One region of the Micromonospora musae genome, then DNA from elsewhere that is predicted to be linked to it. Evidence: riboswitches for the same ligand, from Rfam matches in the RefSeq annotation. Region 1 holds a riboswitch; each other region holds the start of a gene.

Region 1 (3,267 bases):
TAGACCAGGCTGGAGTCCTTGATGAGCGCGATGAGCTGGTTGACCCAGGCCGGCAGGACCCGGCGTACGCCCTGCGGGATGATCACCATCCGCATCGCCTCGCCCCAGGAGAAGCCCAACGCCCGGGCACCCTCCAACTGGGCCGCCTCCACCGACTGGATGCCGGAGCGGAAGATCTCTCCGATGTAGGCGGCGGCGATCAGGGAGAGCGCCAGAATGCCCAGCGGGTACGGGTTCGGGCCCCACACCTGCATACCGAGCGGCGCCAGGCCGACGCCGATCAGCAGGATGGTCGCGGCGGCCGGCAGCCCCCGGAACACGTCGGTGTAGACCCGCGCCGGCCAGCGCAGCCACCGGGTGCGGGAGATGCCGGCGATCGCCAGCAGCATGCCCAGCACCGAGCCGAGCAGAGCGGCGGAGACCGCGAGGATCAGCGTGTTGGGCAGCCCGACGGTGAGCATCTCGGGCAGAGCCTCGCGCATCGACTCCCAGTCGAAGAACGTCTCCCACAGGGTGCGCAACGGATCCATGTCTCGCCTCTCCTACCGTTCCGCTCGCTCGTCTCGTCGTACCGTCAGGACGTGGCCGACGCGGACGCGGTCGGCGCGGCCGGGACCGCCACGGTGCCGCTGCCCGGCTTGAAGTCCGCGGGGATCGGCCGGCCCGGGTAGTACTGGGCCTGCAGCCGGCTCCACGTGCCGTCGGCGATCACCTCGTCGAGGCCCTTGTCGAGCGCCTTGCGCAGGGCGTCGTTCCCCTTCGCCACCGCGTACGCTGTCGGTGCGGGGCTGAGCAGCTTCGCGGCCACGGTGATCTTCCCGCCGCTCTCCGCGGCCGAGGTCTCGCCGATCTCGGCCGGGGCGATCCAGGCGTCCGCGGTGCCGGCCTTGAGCTGGTTGATCGCGCCGTTGTAGTCCGGCACCCGCACCGGGTCGAGCCCCTTGCCGCTGGCGTAGTCGTCCTGGACGGTGCCCTGCACGACGACGACCCGCTTCCCGGTCAGCTCGTCGAAGCTCTTGATCGACGAGCCGGCGGGGACGTCGAGTCCGAAGTAGCCGAAGTCGTACCCGTTGCCGAAGTCCACAGTCTTCTTGCGGGCCTCGGTGATGGTGATCGAGGAGCTGCCCACGTCGAACTTGTGGTTGTTGACCTGGGCGAGCAGCGCGGAGAAGTCGGTGCCCACGAACTCCACCTTCAGGCCGATCTTCGCGGCGACCGCGCTGAGCAGGTCGTTGTCGAAGCCGGTGAACTTGCCGTCCTTCAGGTACACGTTCGGCGGGGCGTCGCTGAGCGTGCCGGCGCGCAGCACCCCCGGCTGGAGCAGGTCGTACGGGTTCTCCGCGCCGGCGGAGGAGTCGTCGCCGCAGGCGGTGAGGGTGGCGGCGCCGAGGATCGCGACCGCGCCGACGGCGACCAACCGGGTCAGGGAAGGAAGGAATCGCACAGGTGTCTCCGGGTGTCGGTAAGCGGCGGGGCACGGACGTGCGCCGCCGACGGTGCGCCGGACGGGCACACCGGTGGGAAGTTCGGACTGGCGGGAGAGGTCGCGGTCAGCGCCGCGCGCCGGCGGGACAGCCGGCGCTGCACACCCACATCATGTCGACGTGCCGGCGTCGGGTCAGCGCCGGCGGCCGGGGCCGCCGAACGGACGCGGGGAGACCGACCGAGATGGGGTGCGGGAACGACATTGGCTCTCCTAGGTCGTTGCTGACCTGGGAACCAGGCCACGCTTGCACCGGATCGACTCCGGTGCCCGGTCCTCACCCGGGGCACCCCACCGCGGAGGAGGGTTGCCGGCCAGCAAGCCGGGGCTTGACGCTGGCACTCATGACCTGCGCAAGAGGTTAACAGCCCGGTACGGACAGTCGTCCAGCCGTTATGACGACTCTCACGCACGCGGTGATCGCCGGGGGCTCCGTGCCCGCCTCGGGGTCGGCACGCCGATCCGGATCGATCGGAGCGGCAAGGCCCGACGGCGGCGGGAGGCGCCGGGAATGCTCGGATTCGCGGCGGTCGGCTCGATAAGGTGGCGGGGAGCCCGACGCCGCGGCGCGGTCGCGGGCCGCCGGTGGTCGGGCCCGTGGAGGGGTGGTGACGTCATGGCAGCGAACCGGGACATCGTCTCCCGGGCCTTCGCGGACTGGTCCGCCGGCTCCGCCGGCATCACCTACCTCTTCGCCCCGGAGATGCGCTGGGAGATCACCGGCAACTCGGCGGCCTCCCGCGTCTACCGGTCCGCGGAGGAGTTCGTCGAGCAGGCGTTGCGGCCCTTCGACGCCCGGTTCGGCGCCGACAGCCCGTTCCGTCCGGTGACCGTGCGGGCGATTTACGAGGACGCCGACACGGTGGTGGTGATCTGGGACGGCGCCGGTGTCACGGTAGCCGGGGACGCCTACTCCGACACGGTCGCGTGGTTCCTGACCTTCCGCGACGGCAAGGTGGTCGACGGGACCGCCTTCTTCGACAGCACCGCCTTCAACGAGCTGTGGCGGGGGGTCCAGCCGGCCGGGTGACGTACCGGGCCGACGGGAGCGGCCGCCCGGTCATTCGGCGGGGCGTACCTCGCCGTGGGAGCCCTCGGCGTGCAGGTCCCAGCGGCGGCCGAACGCCGGAACGCCGAGCAGGCGGATCGGGCCGAACGACTCCGGGAGGTGCGGCGCCAGGACCAGCCGGCCGTCGACCGCCTCCAGCCCGAGCAGCGTACGCAGGAAGAGCAGCGGGGCTCCGCTGGCCCAGGCCTGCGGGTTGCACGCCGTGGGGTAGGGGACCGGCCGCCGCCCGAACCTGCGGTCGTAGCCGGAGAACGCCTCGGGCAACCGGTGCTCGGAGTAGGCGGACGCCTCCATCATGGCCTCGACGATGCGCTGCGCCGCCTCGTGCTGGCCGTAGCGGGCGAGCCCGGCCGCGATGATCGAGTTGTCGTGCGGCCAGACGGTGCCGACGTGGTAGCCGATGGGGTTGTAGCCGCTCTCCGCGGTGGAGAGCGTGCGTACGCCCCAGCCGGAGAACATCTCGTCGGACATCAGCTGGGCGGCCACCAGCCGCGCCCGCTCCGGTGGCACGATGCCGCTCCAGAGCAGATGGCCCATGTTCGACGTCATCGAGTCGATCTGGCGGCCGTCGCCGTCCAGGCCGACCGCGTAGTAGCCGCCGCGCTCCGGCACCCAGAAGTCGCGGTCGAACCGCTCCTGCAGCGCCGCCGCCTCGGCGCGCAGCCGCTGCGCCGAGGCCGGGTCCCGGATCGGCCCGTCGGCGAGCTCCGCCATG
Region 2 (3,267 bases), on a different contig from region 1:
CCCGGCGACCGCGTCGATCGTCTTCAACCCCTCGCCGGTGTTGAAGACGACCGTCTCGGCGGACGGGTCGAGCTTGCCGGACTCGACGAGCTTGCGCAGCACCGCCACGGTGACGCCGCCTGCGGTCTCGGCGAAGACGCCGGTGGTCCGGGCCAGCAGGCGGATCGCGGCGCGGATCTCGTCGTCGTCGGCGTACTCCATCCAGCCGCCGGTACGCCGCACCGCTTCCAGGGCGTAGAGGCCGGCCGCCGGGTCGCCGATGTTCAGCGACTTGGCGATGCCGGTCGGCTTCACCGGGACGATCTCGTCCCGGCCGTCGTGCAGGGCGGTGGCGATCGGGTTGCAGCCGGCCGACTGCGCGCCGAAGACCTTCCAGCCGCCGGCCGGCGCCTCGACCAGTCCGATCTCGATCAGCTCGGTGAACGCCTTGTCGATCTTCGTGAGCAGCTCTCCGGAGGCCATCGGGATCACCACCTGAGCGGGGATCCGCCAGCCGAGCTGCTCCGCCACCTCGTAGCCGAGCGTCTTGGAACCCTCGGCGTAGTACGGCCGGACGTTCACGTTGACGAACGCCGTGTCCTCGAACTCGTCGGTCTCCACCAGCTCGCCGCAGAGCCGGTTCACGTCGTCGTACGAGCCGTCGACGGCGACGAGCTCGCCTCCGTAGACGGCGGTGGTGACGACCTTGCCCTGCTCCAGGTCGCTCGGGATGAAGACCACCGACGGCGCGCCCGCCCGGGCCGCGTGGGCGGCGACCGAGTTCGCGAGGTTGCCCGTTGACGCGCAGGCGAACCGGGTGAAGCCGAGCGCCCGGGCGGCGGAGAGCGCCACCGAGACGACCCGGTCCTTGAACGAGTGGGTCGGGTTGGCGCTGTCGTCCTTGACCCAGAGCGGGGCGGTGATGCCCAGCTCCGCGGCGAGGTGCGGGGCGGCGACCAGCGGGGTGAGGCCGGGATCGAGGGAGACCCGGGTCGCCGGGTCCTGACCGGCGGGGAGCAGGGCCGCGTACCGCCAGAGGTTGCGGGGGCCGGCCTCGATCTGCTCCCGGGTCACGGTGGCCAGCGCGGCCGCGTCGTACTCGACCTCCAGCGGGCCGAAACACTCGTAGCAGGCGTGCTGCGCGGCGAGCGGGTAGCGGGCCTGACAGGCGCGGCAGACGAGGGCGCGGGCGGGGCTGGCGGTGGTGTCGATGCCGGACGGGGCGATCGTCGACGTCATGTCGAGAAGTCCTCTCATCTTCCCCCGCATCGCACCGTGCGGCGGGGACGGAATTGGCACCTGCCCCGCCGGCGCTCGACGGTGAGCGCGTGGGGTGGTTGCCGGGGCGTCATCGGGCCGTATCCCTAAGCCCCTCTGGATGAGGTGTTCAGTTGTGCCGCCGAGTCTAAGCGCCCGGCGGGGTCGATTTCAGCGGGGCTCCCACGGTGTGAGCGGAGCGCTGCGCCGCAGCGGGTCCCTGGCCGGCCGGGTCTCCTCCCGTCGGCCCCGCTGAACCCAGGGGTGCGGCCGGGTCCGCGGCGGTGCGAGGATGCGGCGGTGACTCCTCGTCCCAGCCGTGGTCGGCTGCTGCTCACCGGTCTGCCGATCGCCGGCCTGCTGCTGCTCGGCGCCTGCACCGATGAGCACGCGGACGCGGGCGGGGACGGACCCCGGCCGGGCGGGAGGCCCGGAGCAGGCCCCACCGCACCCAGCGACGATCCGGCGAACGTCTGCCCGGTGTCGGGGGTCCGGATCCGGGCCCTCGGGACCAACGCGGCCATGGGGCTGCGGGCGCTCGGCCTGGAGCTGACCAACTGCGGCACGGCGGACTACGCGCTGAACGGCTACCCGTCGCTGCGGCTGCTCGACGCCGACGGCACGCCGATCCCAGTCCAGGTGATCGAGGGGGCGAAGGGCATCACCTCGGGCTTCGACGCCCCGCCCCGACCGCTCACCCTGCGACCCGGCGAGCGGGCCGGCGCCGCGGTGCTCTGGCGCAACCTGGTCACCGACTCGACCGTGGTCGCCACCAGCGGCGAAGCTCTGGAGGTCGCTTCGAGCGCCGGCCGCGCCCGGCAGGCCGTCGAGCTGGACGGCCCGATCGACCTGGGCAACACCGGGCGGCTCGGGGTGAGCGCCTGGAAACCGGCGGAGCCGACCACTCCGGCGCCGCCACCGGCACCGCCGCAGCCCAGCGGGGCGCCCTCGGGGGCGACCACCCTCGACCCCCGGGTGTGAGGGCCGCTAGGAGGTGACGTCCTTGCGGGTGAAGCGCCAGTACGCCAGCGCCCAGAAGAGCGTCGCGTAGCTGATCGAGGAGATCGTGCCGCGTACCACGTCGTCGGTCTGCACCGGAGTCGACAGCAGCCCGAGCCACGCGGTGCTGAAGTGGGTCGGCAGGAAGTCGCGCAGCACGCCGAGCGCGGTGATCTGGTCCAGGATGCTGGAGAGGATCCAGAGCAGCACCGCACCGCCGACCGCGCCGAGCGCGGCGTCCGTGCTCACCGAGAGCAGGAAGGCCAGACCCGCCACCACCAGCAGTACGACCGCCAGGTAGCCGAGCACCGCCAGCAGCCGGAGCAGCCCCTCCCCCGGCGGCAGCTCCGCGGCGACGGTGCTGCGCAGCGGCGACCAGCCGTAGCGGAGGGTGCCGGCGGCCAGGGCCGTGCCGGCGAGCAGCAGCAGCGCCAGCCCCGAGTAGGCGGCCGCGACCAGCAGCTTCACCGTGAGCAGCCGGGCTCGGGGCACCGGAGCGGCGAGCAGGTACCGCAGGCTGCCCCAGCTCGCCTCGCTGGCCACCGTGTCGCCGAAGAAGAGCGCCACCACCACGACCAGCAGGAACGACGCCGAGACGAAGATGCTGAAGAGCGTGAAGTTCAGCCCGCCCGACGTGGCGAACGAGATCAGGCTGCCGAACTCGCCGCCGCCGTTGTCGTCGTCGCCGGAGTCGAACTGGAACGCGATCAAGATGATCAGTGGCAGCAACACCATGAACCCGAGCGCCAGCTGCGTACGCCGACGGGACGCCTGCCGCCGGAACTCCGCCAGGAACGGCAGCGTCGCGGACGGCCGATAGCCGGCGGCCGTACCCACCGTGGACGTCCCCATCACCGGTCCCCGCTTCCCCGAGAGGTCTCGCCCACCAGGGCGAGGAACGCATCCTCCAGGCGGCGCCGCGGCACCACCCGGTCCACTCCGATCCCGGCCCGGACCAGCTCGGCCACCACCTCGCTGCGGGCCGTGCCGTTCGTGTCCACCACCAGCTGCCCGTTGCTCCCCGGCAGCACC
Region 3 (3,267 bases), on a different contig from region 1:
CTTCGTGGAGGCGATCGAGGGGGCGAAGGAGACCGCGACCCTGTCACCGGCCCGGTGGCACCGCCGCAACGAGCTGACCCACTACGCGGACGCGGCCGACCCGATCGACCGGGCGATGCGCAACAGCGGCACGCTCATCCGCCGGTCGGTCACCCTGATCGAGGACGAGGAGCCGATCCCCGAGCCGATGCCGGACGCGATCAACCATCTCGCCGAGTCGGTGCGCCTGCTCAGACACGAGTTCGCCGTGGGCGACGAGCCGGAGCAGGCCCGGGAGCGGTCGCTGCGCGCGGTCAGCGAGGCCGGCCGGGCGTACGAGGACGGGGTCGGCTTCTCCGGCAGCGTCGTCGTGGCGCAGGTCCGCACGGCGGCGAGCGACCTGCTGGTGGCCTCCGGGATCGATCAGGAGGAGGCGAACCGGCTGATCCGGAGCTCCTTCGGCGATCTGGACACGCCCCGGGGCGGCAGCCCCGAACCGGACGGTGGGCGGCCGAAACCGCCCACCGCGCCGCCCGTCGGCTGACCGTCCCACCGCGCCGCCCGTCGGCGCGCCGCGACCGGCCCGGTGCGGCGTGCTCCGGGGGCTTCGGCCGGTGCCTCGCCGCCGGGGGCTCAGGCGAACGTGGCGAGGGCCGCGATCAGCCGGTCGACGTGCTGTTCGGTGCTGCCCAGCCCGATGCTGGCCCGCAGCGCCGTCGGCGGCAGGTCCCGCCGTCCGGAGCGGGTGGCCGCCTCGGTGAGCAGCCGCTGGGCGAGCGGGTGGGCGCAGAACAACCCGTCGCGCACCCCGATGGAGTGCTTGCGGGCCAGCTCGGCGGCGACCTCGCTGGAGTCCCACCCCGCGACCGCGAAGGAGACGATGCCGACCCGCGGTGCGTCCGGCTCGAAGGTGCGCAGCTCCACCACGTGCGGCAGGGCCGCGATGCCCTCGCGGAGGCGGGCGAGCAGCCGCTGCTCCCGCTCGTGCAGCGCCGCACGGTCCGCGTCGCTGAGGGCGTCGCAGACGGCGGCCAGCGCCACCGCGCCCAGCAGGTTCGGGGTACCCCCCTCGTGCCGGGCCGGGCCGACCGCCCAGGTGACCTCGTGCGTGCCAGCCCCGACCCGGGCGGTGGCACCGCCGCCGGCCAGGTACGGCTGCGCCGCGTCGAGCCAGTCGGACCGGCCGATCAACGCCCCGGCCCCGAACGGGGCGTAGAGCTTGTGGCCGGAGACGGCGAGGTAGTCCACGTCCAGCGCCAGCAGGTCCACCGGCACGTGCGGGGCGAGCTGCGCTGCGTCCACGGCGATCCGGGCACCGTGCCGCCGGGCCACCCGGGCCAGCTCGGCCACCGGCCACCGTTCGCCGGTCACGTTGCTCGCCCCGGTGAAGGCCGCCAGCACCGGCAGCCCCGGCTGCGCTGCCCGACGCAGCTCGGCGAGCGCCGCGTCCAGCGCGCGTACCGCCTCGCCGGAGTCGGCGGGCACCGGCAACCGGACCGAGCCGCGCGGCCAGGGCAGCAGGTTCGCGTGGTGCTCGCCGGCGAAGGTGACCACCGTGGTGCCGGCGGGCAATGCCCGGGCCAGCAGGTTCAGCGCGTCCGTGGTGTTACGGGTGAAGATCACGTGGTCGTCGGCCCGGGCGCCGAAGAAGTCACCCACCGTCTGCCGGGCCCGCTCGTAGGCGAGCGTGCAGCGGCGGGAGAGCGCCCCGGCGCCGCGGTGCACGCTCGCGTACCAGGGAAGCAGCTCGGCCACCGCGTCGGCCGCGGCCCGCGCGCACGGCGCGGTGGCCGCGTAGTCGAGGTTGATCTCACCCGGTACACCGAGCACGTCGAGCGGCTCCGCCTCGGCCGGGACGGCGGGCACGGTGGCGTTCGGGGACACGAGGGCGACGGACACGGGGGAACCTCCCGGGCCAGGGACCCCGGGGCTACGTCGGGACGGGGTCCGCGCTTGCCCGGCACGCGGATCGGGGCCGGGCCCGGTCATCACCCGGGGCACCCCACCGCGAACTCGACGAGGGTTGCCGGCCAGCAAGCCGGGGCTTGACGCTGGCGCTCGTGACCTGCGGGCAGCATAGCGGCTGCCGATGCGCCAGGACCACCCGGCCGGTGGTGGCTAGGCTGACCGCATGGCCGACACCCCGCCCGGCGGCGTACCGCCGTCGCCGACCGCGCCGTCCGCCCCGTCCGCCCCGGGTGCCGCGCCCCGGATGCCGCTGCGTCGGCTGGGTTGGCGGCGGCTGCTGGTGCTCGCGGGGCTGGTGCTGCTCATCGCGGCGTGCGCGGTCTTCATGGTCTACACCATCGGCGAGAACATCGGCGTGCAGGCGCTGCTGATCGGCGCGGCGACCGCCGTCCTGCCGGTGCCCGTGCTGGTCGGCTGTTTCCTCTGGCTCGACCGGTACGAGCCGGAGCCGCTGAAGTACCTCGTCTTCTGCTTCGCCTGGGGCGCCTTCGTCGCCACGGCCGCCTCGCTGACCGTCAACGACTTCGCGGCCGGCCGGATCGCCGACGCGCACCTGCCGGCCGCCCTCACCGGTGTGCTGGTCGCCCCGTTCGTCGAGGAGCTGACCAAGGCGCTCGGGCCGATCCTGCTGCTGGTGTTCCGGCGACGGGAGTGGTCCGGCATCACCGACGGGCTGGTCTACTGCGGGCTCTCCGCGGTCGGCTTCGCCATGGTGGAGAACATCCTCTACCTGGGCGGCTACGGCTTCGCCAGCGGCGCGGAGCGGTTCGGGCCGGCGACCGGGGCGCAGCAGGTCATCGCCATCTTCATCGTCCGGATCCTGCTCTTCGGGTTCGCCCATCCGCTCTTCACCTCGATGACCGGGGTCGGGCTGGGCATCGCCGCCCGGACGGCCGACCGTCGGGTCCGGGTACTGGCGCCCGTCGCGGGTCTGCTGCTGGCCATGATGCTGCACGGCACGTGGAACCTGCTGCCGACGCTCAGCCAGGCCGCCGGCCAACCGCTGATCATGCTGTACGGCTTCATCGGCCTGATGGTGCCGATCTTCTTCGGCATGGTCGGGCTGGCCGTCTGGCTGCGCGCCTGGGAGGGGCGGCTCACCGAGCGCAGGCTGCCGGACTACGTCCGGGCGGGTTGGCTGAGCCCGCCCGAGGTGGCGGCGCTGAGCAGCCTCGGTCGTCGGCACGCGGCCCGCGCCTGGGCCCGTCGGGTGGCCGGCGACGCCGGGGTGCGGGCGATGCGCGGCTACCAGTTCGCCGCCACCCGGCTGGCCCTGCTGCGCGACGGCTCGCTACGCGGTCTGGACCGGAAGGCGGCGGA

The links. A riboswitch is a leader RNA that binds a small molecule or an ion and turns the genes downstream of it on or off. The one in region 1 is predicted to bind S-adenosylmethionine.
Region 2: it holds a riboswitch for S-adenosylmethionine, as region 1 does, so the genes downstream of both, thrC (threonine synthase) here and D7147_RS07400 (ABC transporter substrate-binding protein) in region 1, are expected to answer to the same signal.
Region 3: it holds a riboswitch for S-adenosylmethionine, as region 1 does, so the genes downstream of both, D7147_RS21180 (aminotransferase class V-fold PLP-dependent enzyme) here and D7147_RS07400 (ABC transporter substrate-binding protein) in region 1, are expected to answer to the same signal.

The regions. Positions count from the first base shown of each region.
Region 1 is NZ_RAZS01000002.1:725,175-728,441, forward strand. Features, by position in the region: gene D7147_RS07395 (amino acid ABC transporter permease) at 1-530, opposite strand, end outside; gene D7147_RS07400 (ABC transporter substrate-binding protein) at 575-1,444, opposite strand; SAM riboswitch class IV at 1,722-1,833, opposite strand; gene D7147_RS07405 (nuclear transport factor 2 family protein) at 2,100-2,513, shown strand; gene D7147_RS07410 (amylo-alpha-1,6-glucosidase) at 2,544-3,267, opposite strand, start outside.
Region 2 is NZ_RAZS01000007.1:237,179-240,445, reverse strand. Features, by position in the region: gene thrC (threonine synthase) at 1-1,218, opposite strand, end outside; SAM riboswitch class I at 1,230-1,364, opposite strand; gene D7147_RS21095 (DUF4232 domain-containing protein) at 1,537-2,217, shown strand; gene D7147_RS21090 (ABC transporter permease) at 2,224-3,087, opposite strand; gene D7147_RS21085 (alpha/beta fold hydrolase) at 3,087-3,267, opposite strand, start outside.
Region 3 is NZ_RAZS01000007.1:258,221-261,487, forward strand. Features, by position in the region: gene D7147_RS21175 (FUSC family protein) at 1-523, shown strand, start outside; gene D7147_RS21180 (aminotransferase class V-fold PLP-dependent enzyme) at 613-1,878, opposite strand; SAM riboswitch class IV at 1,924-2,045, opposite strand; gene D7147_RS21185 (PrsW family intramembrane metalloprotease) at 2,111-3,267, shown strand, end outside.